One region of the Streptomyces sp. NPDC085931 genome, then DNA from elsewhere that is predicted to be linked to it. Evidence: predicted binding sites of a transcription regulator. Region 1 holds the regulator's gene; each other region holds the start of a gene.
The links. Region 1 encodes HrcA, which represses chaperone genes, less so after heat shock. Its sites were predicted from a motif close to TTNGCACTCNGNNNNNCNGAGTGCNAA; they were not measured.

Region 1 (5,056 bases):
CGCGGCGGCGCTGGCGGCCGGCCGCTCGCCCGGGGCCGGGCGCGAGGTGCTGTCGGAGGAGGACCGGCGGGTCGAGCGGATCCTGCTGGAGCTGCGGCTGCGGGACGGGGTGCCGTTGGCGCTGCTGCGGGAGGAGGGGCTCGCGGCGTCGCGCCGGGCCTTGTCCGACGGGCTGCTCCAGGAGGAGCCGTATGCGCGGGGGCGGGCCGTGCTGACCCTGCGGGGGCGGTTGCTGGCCGACGGCGTGGTGCGCGATCTCGTGGACTGAGGCGTTCAGTCCGCGGGGGCGGTGACGAAGTCGATCAGTTCCTCCACCCGGCCCAGCAGCTCCGGCTCCAGGTCCTTGTAGGAGTGGACCCCCGACAGGATCCGCTGCCACGCCGCGCCCGTGTTCTCCGGCCAGCCCAGGGCCCGGCACACCCCTGTCTTCCAGTCCTGGCCCCTCGGGACGCGGGGCCAGGACGCGATGCCCAGGGACGACGGTTTCACCGCCTCCCAGATGTCGATGTACGGGTGGCCCACCACCAGCGCGTGCTCGCTCGTCACCGACCGGGCGATGCGCCACTCCTTCGAGCCCGGGACGAGGTGGTCGACCAGGACGCCGAGGCGGGCGTCGGGGCCGGGCGCGAAGGACTCGACGATCGACGGGAGGTCGTCCACGCCCTCCAGGTACTCCACCACCACGCCCTCGATGCGCAGGTCGTCGCCCCACACCTTCTCGACCAGCTCGGCGTCGTGCCGGCCCTCCACGTAGATGCGGCCGGCGCGGGCCACGCGCGCGCGTGCGCCGGGCACCGCCACCGAACCGGACGCCGTACGGGCGGGGCGCGCCGGGGCGCCGGACGCGGGGCGGACCAGGGTCACCACCCTGCCCTCCAGCAGGAAGCCGCGCGGCTCCAGCGCGAACACGCGGTGCTTGCCGAAGCGGTCCTCCAGCGTCACCGTGCCGGCCTCGCAGCGGACGACCGCCCCGCAGAAGCCGCTGCCGGGCTCCTCGACGACCAGGCCCGGTTCCGCCGGGACCTCGGGGACCGGCTTGGGCTTCTTCCACGGCGGGGTCAGATCGGTCGAGTACTGGCGCATTCGCATGACGATAGGGAAAGCCGCCGGACGGTCACGACGACACGCCGAAACGCGCCGCCAGCGCGTCCCGCTGGGCCCGGACGAACGCCGCGTCCACCACCGCTCCGTGACCGGGCACGTACAGCGCGTCCTCGCCGCCCAGCGCGAGCAGCCGGTCCAGCGCGGCCGGCCACCGCGCCGGCACCGCGTCCGGGCCCGCCTGCGGCTCGCCCGACTCCTCGACGAGGTCACCGCAGAACACCACCTCCGGATTGCCCGGCACCAGCACCGCCAGGTCGTGCCCGGTGTGGCCCGGGCCGACGTTCGCCAGCAGCACCTGCCGCCCGCCGCCCAGGTCGAGGGTCCACTCGCCGGAGACCAGGTGGCGGGGCGGGACCAGCCGGTCCGCCGACTCGCGCGCGACGGTCTCCGCCAGGCCGTTGCGCACCGCGTCCGCGCACAGCTCCGCGCGGTCCCGCGCCCGGGTCAGCACCGCGTCCACGCCGACCGCGCCGAACACCTCCGCGTCCGTGAACGCCGCCGCTCCGAAGACATGGTCGAAGTGCGGATGGGTCAGCGCGAGATGTGTCACACGGCGACCGGTGAGCGACCGCGCCTGCGCGCGCACCCGCGCGCCCTCGGCCGGGCTCGATCCGGCGTCGATCACCAGGACGGCGCCGGCGCCGGCGACCAGCCCCGCCGTGCAGTCCCACACCGGCAGCCGGCACCGGCCCACCCCGGCGGCCAGGCGCTCCCACCCGGCCTCTTCCCAAGTCACCGTCATACGGCGACGCTAGCGGTGCGGCCCGCCCGGGGCACGACGCCGCACGACCAGCCTTGCCGGAGGCGTACCCCACCGCCGTACACTGGGCCGGGGAACATTGGCACTCGCACGCGCAGAGTGCCAGGCCGTGAACGGCGGGCAACCGGCGGACGACTTCTGGAGGTGTGCGCGATGCTCAGTGAACGCAGGCTTCAGGTGCTGCGCGCCATCGTCCAGGACTACGTCGGCACCGAGGAGCCGGTCGGCTCCAAGGCCCTCACCGAGCGGCACAACCTCGGCGTCTCCCCGGCGACCGTCCGCAACGACATGGCGGCCCTGGAGGACGAGGGATACATCGCCCAGCCGCACACCAGCGCGGGGCGCATCCCCACCGACAAGGGCTACCGCCTGTTCGTGGACAAGCTCGCCGGCGTCAAGCCCATGACCGCCCCCGAGCGGCGCGCGATCCAGAACTTCCTGGAGGGCGCCGTCGACCTCGACGACGTCGTGGCGCGCACGGTACGGCTGCTCGCGCAGCTCACCCGCCAGGTCGCCGTCGTGCAGTACCCGTCGCTGACCCGCTCCACCGTGCGGCACGTGGAGTTGCTCTCCCTGGCGCCCGCGCGGGTGATGCTGGTGCTGATCACGGACACCGGGCGGGTGGAGCAGCGGGTGGTCGACTGCCCGTCGCCCTTCGGCGAGGCCTCGCTCGCGGATCTGCGCGCGCGCCTCAACAGCCGGGTGGCCAACCGCCGTTTCGCGGATGTGCCGAGTCTGGTGGAAGATCTCCCGGAGGCTTTCGAGCACGAGGACCGGGGTACGGTCTCCACGGTGCTCTCCACACTCCTGGAGACGCTCGTCGAGGAGAACGAGGAGCGGCTGATGATCGGCGGCACCGCCAATCTGACCCGCTTCGGTCATGACTTCCCCCTCACGATCCGGCCGGTGCTGGAGGCGCTCGAGGAGCAGGTCGTGCTCCTCAAGCTGCTCGGCGAGGCGAAGGATCCGGGCGTGACCGTCCGTATCGGTCACGAGAACGCCCACGAAGGACTCAACTCCACGTCCGTCGTGTCGGTCGGCTACGGTTCGGGCGGCGAGGCAGTCGCCAAGCTCGGCGTGGTCGGACCGACCCGCATGGACTACCCGGGAACGATGGGAGCGGTACGCGCAGTGGCACGGTACGTCGGACAGATCCTGGCGGAGTCGTAGTGGCCACGGACTACTACGCCGTACTCGGCGTGCGCCGCGACGCGTCGCAGGAAGAGATCAAGAAGGCCTTCCGGCGGCTCGCCCGCGAGCTGCACCCGGACGTCAACCCCGATCCGAAGACCCAGGAGCGGTTCAAGGAGATCAACGCCGCCTACGAGGTGCTCTCGGACCCGCAGAAGAAGCAGGTCTACGACCTCGGCGGCGACCCGCTCTCGCAGTCCGGCGGCGCCGGCGCGGGCGGCTTCGGAGCCGGCGGCTTCGGCAACTTCTCGGACATCATGGACGCCTTCTTCGGCACGGCGTCGCAGCGCGGACCGCGCTCGCGCACCCGCCGCGGCCAGGACGCCATGATCCGTATCGAGGTGGAGCTGGACGAGGCGGCCTTCGGCACGACGAAGGACATCCAGGTCGACACGGCCGTCGTCTGCAACACCTGCAACGGCGAGGGCGCCGCCCCGGGCACGTCCGCGCAGACGTGTGACATGTGCCGCGGCCGCGGTGAGGTCTCGCAGGTGACCCGGTCCTTCCTGGGCCAGGTCATGACGTCCCGCCCCTGCCCGCAGTGCCAGGGCTTCGGCACGGTCGTCCCGACGCCGTGCCCCGAGTGCGCGGGCGACGGCCGGGTGCGGTCCCGCCGGACGCTCACGGTGAAGATCCCGGCCGGCGTCGACAACGGCACGCGCATCCAGCTCGCCGGCGAGGGCGAGGTCGGCCCCGGCGGCGGTCCGGCCGGTGACCTCTACGTCGAGATCCACGAGCTGCCGCACGCGCAGTTCCAGCGCCGCGGCGACGACCTGCACTGCACGGTCACGCTCCCGATGACGGCGGCGGCCCTCGGCACGAAGGTGCCGCTGGAGACGCTCGACGGCCTGGAGGAGGTCGACATCCGCCCGGGCACCCAGTCCGGCCAGTCGATCCCGCTGCACGGCCGGGGCGTCACGCACCTGCGCGGCGGCGGACGCGGCGACCTCATCGTCCACGTCGAGGTCCAGACCCCGACCAAGCTCGACCCCGAGCAGGAGCGCCTGCTGCGCGAACTGTCCAAGCTGCGCGGTGAGGAACGCCCCACGGGCCAGTTCCAGCCGGGCCAGCAGGGCTTGTTCTCGCGGCTGAAGGACGCCTTCAACGGCCGCTGACGCGGCGGGCTCCGAGGGCGCGGAACGGGTAGTTCCTCTGGTCTGTGCCAGGCGGCGGGCCGGTTTCGGAGTTGTCCGGAGGACGTGACAACATGCGGTCATGTCCTCCGCACTGACCGATCTCTTCCCGCTCCCGATCGTGCAGGCCCCCATGGCGGGCGGCGTCTCCGTGCCGAAGCTCGCCGCCGCCGTGTGCGAAGCGGGCGGGCTCGGGTTCCTCGCCGCCGGGTACAAGACCGCCGACGGGATGTACCAGGAGATCAAACAGCTGAGGAGCCTCACCGGCCGCCCCTTCGGGGTCAACCTCTTCATGCCGCAGCCCGAGTACGCCGACCCCGCCGCCGTCGACGTCTACGCCCACCAGCTGGCCGGCGAGGCCACCTGGTACGAGGCCGAGCTGGGCGATCCGGAGAGCGGCCGGGACGACGGCTACGAGACCAAGCTCGCGGTGCTGCGCGACAACCCCGTGCCGGTGGTGTCGTTCCACTTCGGCGTCCCGCACCGCGAGGTGATCGACGCCCTGCACCGCGTCGGCACGTTCGTCCTGGCCACCGCCACCACCCCCGACGAGGCCCGGGCCGTCGAGCGGGCCGGCGCGGACGCCGTCATCGCGCAGGGCGTCGAGGCCGGCGGCCACCAGGGCACCCACCGGGACGTCCCCGAGACGGACGGTTCCGGGCTCGGCCTGCTGACCCTGGTCGCGCAGGTCCGGGAGGCCGTCGGCATCCCGATCATCGCCGCCGGCGGCATCATGCGCGGCGGCCAGATCGCCGCGGTTCTCGCGGCCGGCGCCGCCGCGGCCCAGCTGGGCACGGCCTTCCTCGCCACACACGAGTCCGGCGCGCACGCCCTGCACAAGCAGGCGCTGACCAACCCCCTCTTCGTG
Region 2 (5,056 bases), on a different contig from region 1:
CCCGGTAGGCCGCCACGCTCGCCCGCGTCGACTGCTCCACCCCGTTCGGCGTGAAGAACATCCGCCCCGCGTCCTCGGCGCCGAACTTCACCGCCGCCCGCTGCCGCAGCCGCGCCTGCCCGAGCGCCGCCGAGACCAGCTCGGCGGGGTGCTCGCGCCGCAGCCGGGTCGCGACGGCCAGCTCCCGCGCCGGGTCGGTGTCGCGCACCTCGTCGAGGAGGGCGCGGCCTTCGGGGGTGAGGAGGAGGGCGAGGTCGTTCACCCGGTCATTGTCGGGCACGGCGTGACGGGGCGGTGTGTGTGGGCCGGTCGGGGGACGCGGGTGCGGCGGTCGCTGTGTCGGGGCGGGGTCGCCCGGGCGGGCTGCGAGGATCCGGCACCATGCGAGCAGTCGTACAAGATGACAAAAGCCGGGCCTTTGGCGGTGCACGGATCGGCCTGGCCGTGCTCGCCCTCGCCGCCATCGCCTCGGGCTGTGCGCAGGGCGGGGGCAGCGACCAGGTCACCCCGGCCGGCGGACAGCAGCCCCTCGACGCGCCCCCGGCCCGCGCACTCGACTCCTACGCCTCCAAACTGCGCGCCGCGCACGCCGCCCGGGTCGCCGCCGCGCACCGCTGGGAGCTGAAGAGGGTTCCGCTGGCCGCCCCGCCGGCCCCCGAGCGCAAGCCCAGGATCAAGACCCGCAAGGGCTTCCAGGTGGCCGGCCACCGGCGGTCCGGTCTCCCACCCGTCTTCACCCGGATCCCCACCCGGGACAAGGTCGTCTTCCTCACCATCGACGACGGCGCCGAGAAGGACCGCACGTTCCTGCGGATGATGAGCGACCTGGACGTCCCCTACACCGCGTTCCTCAGCGGCTACCTGGTCAAGGACGACCCCCGCTACTTCAAGAAGATGCAGGCCAGAGGCGTGGTGCTGAACAACCACACCCTGCACCACCCCTATCTGCCCGGCCTGTCCTACCGCGCCCAGAAGCGCGAGATCTGCGGCATGCAGCGCTATATGCAGAAGCGCTTCGGCAAGCGCCCCGCCCTCTTCCGCCCGCCCTACGGCAGCTACAACCGCGCGACCCTGCGCGCCGCCAAGGCCTGCGGGATCACCCACGTGCCGCTCTGGAACGAGGAGGTCTTCGCCGACCGCTGGGAGTACCGCGAGGCGGACCGCGAACTGCGCCCGGGCGACATCGTCCTCACGCACTTCCGGGGCCCCGCGGAGTGGAAGGGCACCATGCCGGACATGATCCGCCGCTTCTTGAACAAGGTCACGGCCGAGGGCTACGCGGTGGGGCGGCTGGAGGACTACCTGTGAGGCGGCCGGCCGCCGCCCTGCTCTGCGCGCTGCTGGTCCTGTCGGCCGGCTGCGCGGACCCGGCGGGGGAGCGGCCGCCCGCCGCCGCCGACGACCGGGCCCGGGACCCGGCCCCGGCCGCCCGCCGCCTGCCACCCGTCGTCGACCGCGTCCCCACCCGCGACCCGGTCGTCTTCCTCACCTACGACGACGGCGCCGAACGCGACCCCCGCTTCGTCGCCCTGGTCCGCGCCCGGCGCCTGCCGGTCAGCATGTTCCTCACCGACAGCGTCGTGGGCCCCGGCTACGGCCACTTCGCCCGGCTGCGCGCGGTCGGCGCGTCCCTGCAGAACCACACCCTGGACCACCCGGCCCTGCGCGGCCTGCCCTACGCCGGCCAGCGCGCCGAGATCTGCGGCCAGCAGCACAAGCTCCACGCCCGCTTCGGCATCCGCCCCCGCCTCTTCCGCCCGCCCTACGGCACCTACGACACCACGACCCTGCGCGCCGCCGCCGACTGCGGCATCACGGCGGTCGTGCTGTGGCGCGCGTCCCTGGGCGCCGACGGCGACCTGACGTTCACCCGCGGCGAGCCCGGGCTGCGCGCCGGCGACATCGTGTCGGTGCCGTCGGGGGACGCCTCCCTGACCCTGACGGAACGGACGGCGGGGTTGCTGCGGGAGATCGAGGGGAAGGGCCTGCGGGTGGGGCGGCTGGAGGACCACCTGTAGGCGCGGCGGACCTCACGGACGGAAACTCCTGGCCGACGCGCCGCGGTGGATTAGCAGTCCGCTTGACCGAGTGCTAATCACGGTCATAGTCTCGGCTCTGGCACTCGACACAGGAGAGTGCCAACACAGCGACGGGCAGGTCCGGCACCCGCGACGACGGATCCACCTGGTCGCCACCTCAGACAGTTAACCCCGTGAGATCTCCGAAGGGGGAGGTCGGATCGTGACGACCACCAGCTCCAAGGTTGCCATCAAGCCGCTCGAGGACCGCATCGTGGTCCAGCCGCTCGACGCCGAGCAGACCACCGCCTCTGGCCTGGTCATCCCGGACACCGCCAAGGAGAAGCCCCAGGAGGGCGTCGTCCTGGCCGTGGGCCCGGGCCGCTTCGAGGACGGCAACCGTCTTCCGCTCGACGTTTCCGTCGGCGACGTCGTGCTCTACAGCAAGTACGGCGGCACCGAGGTGAAGTACAACGGCGAGGAGTACCTCGTCCTCTCGGCCCGCGACGTGCTCGCGATCATCGAGAAGTAATTCACCGCAAGCACCTTGCTTTGACTGCGCCCCTGGCCCCCGCGATCGCTAAGAAGCCGGGCGCCCGGGGCGCAGTTGCCGTTATCCCACATTCCGGAAGAGGGCTCACGCTCCCATGGCGAAGATCCTGAAGTTCGACGAGGACGCCCGTCGCGCCCTCGAGCGCGGCGTCAACAAGCTTGCCGACACGGTCAAGGTGACGATCGGCCCCAAGGGCCGCAACGTCGTCATCGACAAGAAGTTCGGCGCCCCCACCATCACCAACGACGGTGTCACGATCGCCCGCGAGGTCGAGATCGAGGACCCGTACGAGAACCTCGGTGCCCAGCTGGTCAAGGAGGTGGCGACCAAGACCAACGACATCGCGGGTGACGGTACGACCACCGCGACCGTGCTCGCCCAGGCGCTCGTGCGCGAGGGCCTGAAGAACGTCGCCGCCGGCGCCTCCCCGGCCGCCCTGAAGAAGGGCATCGACGCCGCCGTCAAGGCCGTCTCCGAGGACCTGCTCGCCTCGGCCCGCCCGATCGACGAGAAGTCCGACATCGCCGCCGTCGCCGCGCTGTCCGCCCAGGACCAGCAGGTCGGCGAGCTCATCGCCGAGGCGATGGACAAGGTCGGCAAGGACGGTGTCATCACCGTCGAGGAGTCCAACACCTTCGGTCTCGAGCTGGACTTCACCGAGGGCATGGCCTTCGACAAGGGCTACCTGTCGCCGTACTTCGTGACGGACCAGGAGCGCATGGAAGCCGTCCTGGACGACCCGTACATCCTCATCACGCAGGGCAAGATCTCCGCCATCGCGGACCTGCTGCCGCTGCTGGAGAAGGTCATCCAGGCCAACGCCTCCAAGCCGCTGCTGATCATCGCCGAGGACGTCGAGGGCGAGGCCCTGTCGACCCTGGTCGTCAACAAGATCCGCGGCACGTTCAACGCCGTCGCGGTGAAGGCCCCCGGCTTCGGCGACCGCCGCAAGGCGATGCTGCAGGACATGGCCGTCCTCACGGGCGCCACGGTCGTCTCCGAGGAGGTCGGCCTCAAGCTCGACCAGGTCGGCCTGGACGTCCTCGGCTCCGCCCGCCGCGTCACCGTCACCAAGGACGACACCACGATCGTCGACGGTGCCGGCAGCAAGGACGACGTGCAGGGCCGCGTCGCCCAGATCAAGGCCGAGATCGAGACCACGGACTCCGACTGGGACCGCGAGAAGCTCCAGGAGCGCCTCGCGAAGCTGGCCGGCGGCGTGTGCGTCATCCGCGTGGGTGCCGCCACCGAGGTCGAGCTCAAGGAGCGCAAGCACCGTCTGGAGGACGCCATCTCCGCGACCCGCGCCGCGGTCGAGGAGGGCATCGTCTCCGGTGGTGGCTCCGCCCTGGTCCACGCCGTCAAGGTCCTCGAGGGCAACCTCGACAAGACCGGCGACGAGGCCACCGGTGTCTCCGTGGTCCGCAAGGCCGCCGTCGAGCCGCTGCGCTGGATCGCCGAGAACGCCGGCCTGGAGGGCTACGTCATCGTCTCCAAGGTCGCCGAGCTCGACAAGGGCAGCGGTTACAACGCCGCCACCGGCGAGTACGGCGACCTGATCAAGGCCGGCGTCATCGACCCGGTCAAGGTCACCCGCTCCGCCCTGGAGAACGCCGCCTCCATCGCCTCCCTCCTCCTCACGACCGAGACCCTGGTCGTCGAGAAGAAGGAAGAGGAGGAGCCGGCCGCCGCGGGCCACGGCCACGGCCACTCCCACTGAGGCACGACGGCTGAGGGCTGACGGCTGACGGCTTGCGCTGACGGCGTCGGCCCGGCCGAGCCCGAGCGAAGGCCCGGCACCCCGACGAGGGGTGCCGGGCCTTCGCCGTGTCGCCGTCCCGGCCCGGGAACCGCGCCGGGGCCGAAACGGTCTACCCCCACAGCAGCCGGATCACCAGGGGGCAGACATGGACCAGGTGCTGTACGCGGAACAGTCCCGCAACCCGTTCGCGCGGACGGTGCACCTCGGTGAGGACGCACTCCGCAGGGGCGGCAGAAGGACCCCGCTGGACGAGCTGAACCTCGCCGCCATGGCGGAGGCGTTCCTGCGGGACCGCTGGCTCGGCGGCGGGGGCAGCGAACGCCCTCTGGGAGCGCTGCCGCAGGGCCCCGGCCTCGTCCCGGTCACCCGCGTGACCGGCACCACCACCCCGCTGAGGACCCGTCACGCCGCCGACTTCGCCCGGGCCCTGGGCGAGCTGGCGGTACGCAGGTGCGGAGGGCCGGACCACGTGGCCGCCCTCGCCGCGCGGGCCCGGGCGGAGGGCGTGCCCCTGTGGATCGCGCGCCGCAGCGCGCCCGGTCCCGCCGGACCGGTCACCGTCGCCGTGGACCGGCGCTCGATCCGCGTGGACGTCTGGGGCCCGCACGCCCCCGCCGTACGGCTGCGCGCACCGTACGGCTACCGCCCCGACAGCGCCGACCGGTCGGGCGGCCTGGTCCTGTACGTCGGCGACCTCTCCGCACGGCTCGAACTGCGCAAGAA
Region 3 (5,056 bases), on a different contig from region 1:
GATCCAGGCACCCGTGCGGAGCCCTCGGGTCAGCTGAGGGTCTTCAGCGCCGCCGCGTCGTACGGGGCCAGCTCGTCGAAACGGCCCGACAGGACCTTCCGCGCCCACTGCGGGTCCTGCAGCAGGGCGCGGCCGACGGCGACCATGTCGAACTCGTCGCGCTCGAAGCGGTCCAGGAGGTTGTCCAGGTCGCCGACCTCGGCGCCCTCACCCTGGAAGGCCTTGATGAAGTCGCCGTTCAGGCCGACCGAGCCGACGGTGATGGCGGGCTTGCCGGTGAGCTTCTTGGTCCAGCCGGCGAGGTTCAGGTCGGAGTCGTCGAACTCGGGCACCCAGTAGCGGCGGGTGGAGGCGTGGAAGGCGTCGACTCCGGCGGCGGCCAGCGGGGTGAGGATGGACTCCAGCTCCTCCGGGGTCTCGGCGAGGCGGGCGTCGTAGGCGTCCTGCTTCCACTGCGAGTAGCGGAAGATCACGGGGAAGCCGGGGGAGACGGCCTCGCGGACGGCCGCGACGATCTCCGCCGCGAACCGGGCGCGGGCGACGCGGTCACCGCCGTAGGCGTCGGTGCGGCGGTTGGTGCCCTCCCACAGGAACTGGTCGAGCAGGTAGCCGTGGGCGCCGTGCAGTTCCACACCGTCGAAGCCGATGCGCTCGGCGGCCGCGGCGGCCTCGGCGAAGGCTCCGACGACGGCGTCGATGTCGGCCTGCGTCATGATCTTGCCGGTGCCCTCGGTGCCGTCCGTGCGGATGCCGGAGGGGCCGACGGCCGGGGCGTCGGCGACGGGCGGGTCGCCCTGCTTGCGGACCATGCCGATGTGCCACAGCTGCGGCACGATCCTGCCGCCCGCGGCGTGCACCGCCTCGGCGACCTTCGCCCAGCCCGCGAGCTGCTCCTCCCCGTGGAAGCGCGGCACGCGGTCGCTCTGCCCGGCCGACTCGTGCCCGACGTAGGTGCCCTCGGTGACGATCAGGCCGACCCCGGCGGCGGCGCGGCGCGCGTAGTAGGAGACGACGTCCTCGCCGGGCACACCGCCCGGGGAGAACATGCGCGTCATCGGCGCCATGGCGATCCGGTTGGGGACGGTCAGCCCGCCCAGGGTGACGGGCCTGGACAGGATCTCGGCGGCGCGGGAGGCGACGGTCACGTGGGGGCTCCTTCGGATACCGGACAGGATGCGCATACCAGGCAGTATGTGCATGCGCATGAGACCTCAGGTTCAACCACACGGCCCGCCGCCGCCATCCCGTGCCCTGTGTGATCCCGCACACGCCGAAGGGCGGCACCCCCTGCCGGAGCAGGAAGTACCGCCCTCCGAAAGGACGTTGACCGACGGAGTCGATCAGAAGTCCATGTCACCGCCCGGCATGCCGCCGCCGGCGGGCGCGGCGGCCTTCTCCGGCTTGTCGGCGATGACGGCCTCGGTGGTGAGGAACAGCGCGGCGATGGAGGCGGCGTTCTGCAGGGCAGAGCGGGTCACCTTCGCCGGGTCGATGATGCCCTCGGCGATCATGTCGACGTACTCACCGGTCGCGGCGTTCAGGCCGTGGCCGACCTGGAGGTTGCGGACCTTCTCCACGACGACGCCGCCCTCGAGACCACCGTTGACGGCGATCTGCTTCAGCGGGGCCTCCAGCGCGAGCTTCACGGCGTTGGCGCCGGTCGCCTCGTCACCCTCGAGCTCCAGCTTCTCGAAGACCTGGGAGGCCTGCAGCAGGGCCACGCCACCACCGGCGACGATGCCCTCCTCGACGGCCGCCTTGGCGTTGCGCACGGCGTCCTCGATGCGGTGCTTGCGCTCCTTGAGCTCCACCTCGGTGGCGGCACCGGCCTTGATGACCGCGACACCGCCGGCGAGCTTCGCCAGGCGCTCCTGCAGCTTCTCGCGGTCGTAGTCCGAGTCGCTGTTCTCGATCTCGGCGCGGATCTGGTTGACCCGGCCCTGGACCTGCTCGGCGGAGCCGGCACCGTCGACGATGGTGGTCTCGTCCTTGGTGATGACGACCTTGCGGGCCTTGCCCAGCAGGTCGAGCGTGGCGTTCTCCAGCTTGAGGCCGACCTCCTCGGAGATCACCTCGCCGCCGGTGAGGATGCCGATGTCCTGCAGCATCGCCTTGCGGCGGTCGCCGAAGCCCGGGGCCTTGACGGCGACGGACTTGAAGGTGCCGCGGATCTTGTTGACGACCAGGGTCGACAGGGCCTCGCCCTCGACGTCCTCGGCGATGATCAGCAGCGGCTTGCCCGACTGCATGACCTTCTCCAGGAGCGGGAGCAGGTCCTTGACGTTGGAGATCTTGGAGTTGGCGATCAGGATGTACGGGTCGTCGAGGACGGCCTCCATACGCTCCATGTCGGTGGCGAAGTACGCCGAGATGTAGCCCTTGTCGAAGCGCATACCCTCGGTGAGCTCCAGCTCCAGACCGAAGGTCTGGGACTCCTCGACGGTGATGACGCCTTCCTTGCCGACCTTGTCCATGGCCTCGGCGATGAGCTCGCCGATCTGGGTGTCGGCGGCGGAGATGGAGGCCGTGGAGGCGATCTGCTCCTTGGTCTCGACGTCCTTCGCCTGCTCCAGCAGGGCGGCGGAGACGGCCTCGACGGCCTTCTCGATACCGCGCTTCAGGGCCATCGGGTTGGCACCGGCGGCCACGTTGCGCAGACCCTCGCGCACCAGGGCCTGGGCGAGAACGGTCGCCGTGGTCGTACCGTCACCGGCGACGTCGTCCGTCTTCTTGGCGACTTCCTTGACCAGCTCGGCGCCGATCTTCTCGTACGGGTCCTCGAGCTCGATCTCCTTGGCGATGGAGACACCATCGTTGGTGATCGTGGGCGCGCCCCACTTCTTCTCGAGGACGACGTTGCGGCCCTTGGGGCCGAGCGTCACCTTCACGGCGTCCGCGAGCTGGTTCATGCCGCGCTCGAGGCCGCGCCGCGCCTCCTCGTCGAACGCGATGATCTTGGCCATGTGAAGTGGTCCCTCCAGGACTGGGGGTGATTACTTCGGACCGCGCCCGCGCCCGCGACGGACGGCCTCCGACCGGTGGTTCCTTGCCCCACCTGGTCCGCGGCCTCACCGACCCGGTCCTTACGTTGTCACTCTCACCTTCAGAGTGCTAACGCAATGATTAGCACTCGGGCATGGCGAGTGCAAGCGCCTCCCGGGGATCGGGCCGGTCCGTCAGCCCCCGGCGAACACCCGCCGGCACCCCCCTGAACAGGCCGAAGGGCCCGCACCCCGAGGGGTGCGGGCCCTTCTGAGAAGACCGGTCGCTTGCGCGTTGGTCGTGGTGCGCGTTCAGGCGGTGACGCGAACCATGTCGGCCTGCGGGCCCTTCTGGCCCTGCGAGATCTCGAACTCGACCCGCTGGCCCTCTTCCAGGGTGCGGTAGCCGTCCATCTGGATCGCGCTGTAGTGGACGAAAACATCCGCACCACCGTCGACCGCGATGAAGCCGTACCCCTTCTCCGCGTTGAACCACTTGACGGTGCCCTGAGCCATGCCTAACTCCCCTATTACTGGCCCTTGCACAGATCCACACTTCGCGGACCCGGGTCAGACCTCACCCCCCACGGTTGGGGGCGTGCGCCGGAACGCGTCGACCGCGGCTGAATGTATCTGTCCAACTGCCGTCTGCAACAGGTCAATCGGACGAGAATTCTGGACGCACCGGGTCCGGAATGTGGGGAGAATTCGCCTGAATTCAGGGCAAGTCGGGCCACATAAAATGCGCAAAAGCCGCGAAAGACGCGCACACTTTGGCTACATCTTGTCGGGCTCGCGGCAGGAATTCAGGGTTCCGATCAGCGGATCGGGATCGCGTTCCCCAACTGTACCGCGCTCAATCACACAGAATTGCCCCCTCCGCTTCTCTCACGGTGGGGGCAATTCGATGAACTCTCCGTGACCGGCATTACTCCAGGTAACAATCAAGCCGGTCGACCGGTCGGGGCGGGTTCAGCCGCCGGCGACGGCCGGGATGATCGACACGCCGGCACCGTCCGGGGTGGCCGTCTCCAGCCCCTGCTCGAACCGCACGTCGTCGTCGTTCACGTACACGTTGACGAACCGGCGCAGCTTGCCCTGGTCGTCCAACACGCGGGCGGCGATCCCGGTGTGGTTCTTCTCCAGATCGGCGATGACCTCGCCCAGGGTCGCCCCCTCGGCGGCGACCTCGGCCTGCCCGCCGGTGTAGGTGCGCAGGATGGTGGGGATGCGAACGGTGACGCTCATGACTTCAGAACCTCCGGTTGGTGACGAACCCAGGGGCGCGGGGAACTGCTTGAACAACCCCCACCGGCCCGCAGACGGCAACGATCAGACGAGCCCGGCCTCACGGAACGACTCCAGGCTGGGCCGAATGGTCGCCGTCAGCCCCGTGCCCGCCACCGCGTCCAGCGTCTTCAGACCATCCCCGGTGTTGAGCACCACAGTCGTCCTGGACGGATCCAGCAGCCCGCTCTCGATCAGCTTCTTGGTGACACCCACGGTCACCCCACCGGCGGTCTCCGCGAAGATCCCCTCGGTCCGCGCGAGGACCTTGATCGCGTCGACGACCTGCTCGTCCGTCACATCCTCCACCGCACCGCCCGTGCGCCGCGCGATGTCCAGCACGTACGGCCCGTCCGCCGGGTTGCCGATCGCCAGCGACTTGGCGATCGTGTCCGGCTTCTGCGGCCGCACCACGTCGTGCCCGGCCTTGAACGCCGTGGACACCGGCGAGCAGCCGAGCGCCTGCGCACCGAAGATCTTGTACGGCTTGTCCTCGACGAGCCCGAGCTTGATCAGCTCCTGGAGCCCCTTGTCGATCTTCGTGAGCTGCGAGCCGGAGGCGATGGGCACCACGATCTGGTCGGGCAGCTCCCAGCCGAGCTGCTCGCAGATCTCGTAGGCCAGCGTCTTGGAGCCCTCGGCGTAGTACGGCCGCAGGTTGACGTTGACGAAGCCCCAGCCCTCGCCGGCCGGGTCGCCGATGAGCTCGGAGCAGAAGCGGTTGACGTCGTCGTAGTTGCCCTCGATGCCGACCAGCTCGCCGCCGTAGACGGCGGCCATGACGACCT

Region 2: a site for HrcA is predicted at 2,069-2,095, ahead of groES (co-chaperone GroES). Genes of this name have one in related genera too.
Region 3: a site for HrcA is predicted at 3,124-3,150, ahead of groL (chaperonin GroEL). Genes of this name have one in related genera too.

What each region holds. Positions count from the first base shown of each region.
Region 1 is NZ_JBITSK010000018.1:146,035-151,090, reverse strand. It holds gene hemW (radical SAM family heme chaperone HemW) at 1-268, shown strand, start outside; gene ACIGAN_RS31235 (DUF3097 domain-containing protein) at 274-1,083, opposite strand; gene ACIGAN_RS31230 (MBL fold metallo-hydrolase) at 1,115-1,846, opposite strand; gene hrcA (heat-inducible transcriptional repressor HrcA) at 2,018-3,034, shown strand; gene dnaJ (molecular chaperone DnaJ) at 3,034-4,170, shown strand; gene ACIGAN_RS31215 (nitronate monooxygenase) at 4,271-5,056, shown strand, end outside.
Region 2 is NZ_JBITSK010000024.1:79,312-84,367, forward strand. It holds gene ACIGAN_RS34470 (class I SAM-dependent methyltransferase) at 1-262, opposite strand, end outside; gene ACIGAN_RS34475 (polysaccharide deacetylase family protein) at 382-1,308, shown strand; gene ACIGAN_RS34480 (polysaccharide deacetylase family protein) at 1,305-2,018, shown strand; gene groES (co-chaperone GroES) at 2,242-2,550, shown strand; gene groL (chaperonin GroEL) at 2,666-4,291, shown strand; gene ACIGAN_RS34495 (hypothetical protein) at 4,479-5,056, shown strand, end outside.
Region 3 is NZ_JBITSK010000007.1:118,570-123,625, reverse strand. It holds gene ACIGAN_RS16375 (NADH:flavin oxidoreductase) at 30-1,181, opposite strand; gene groL (chaperonin GroEL) at 1,341-2,963, opposite strand; gene ACIGAN_RS16365 (cold-shock protein) at 3,294-3,497, opposite strand; gene ACIGAN_RS16360 (ubiquitin-like small modifier protein 1) at 3,954-4,229, opposite strand; gene thrC (threonine synthase) at 4,314-5,056, opposite strand, start outside.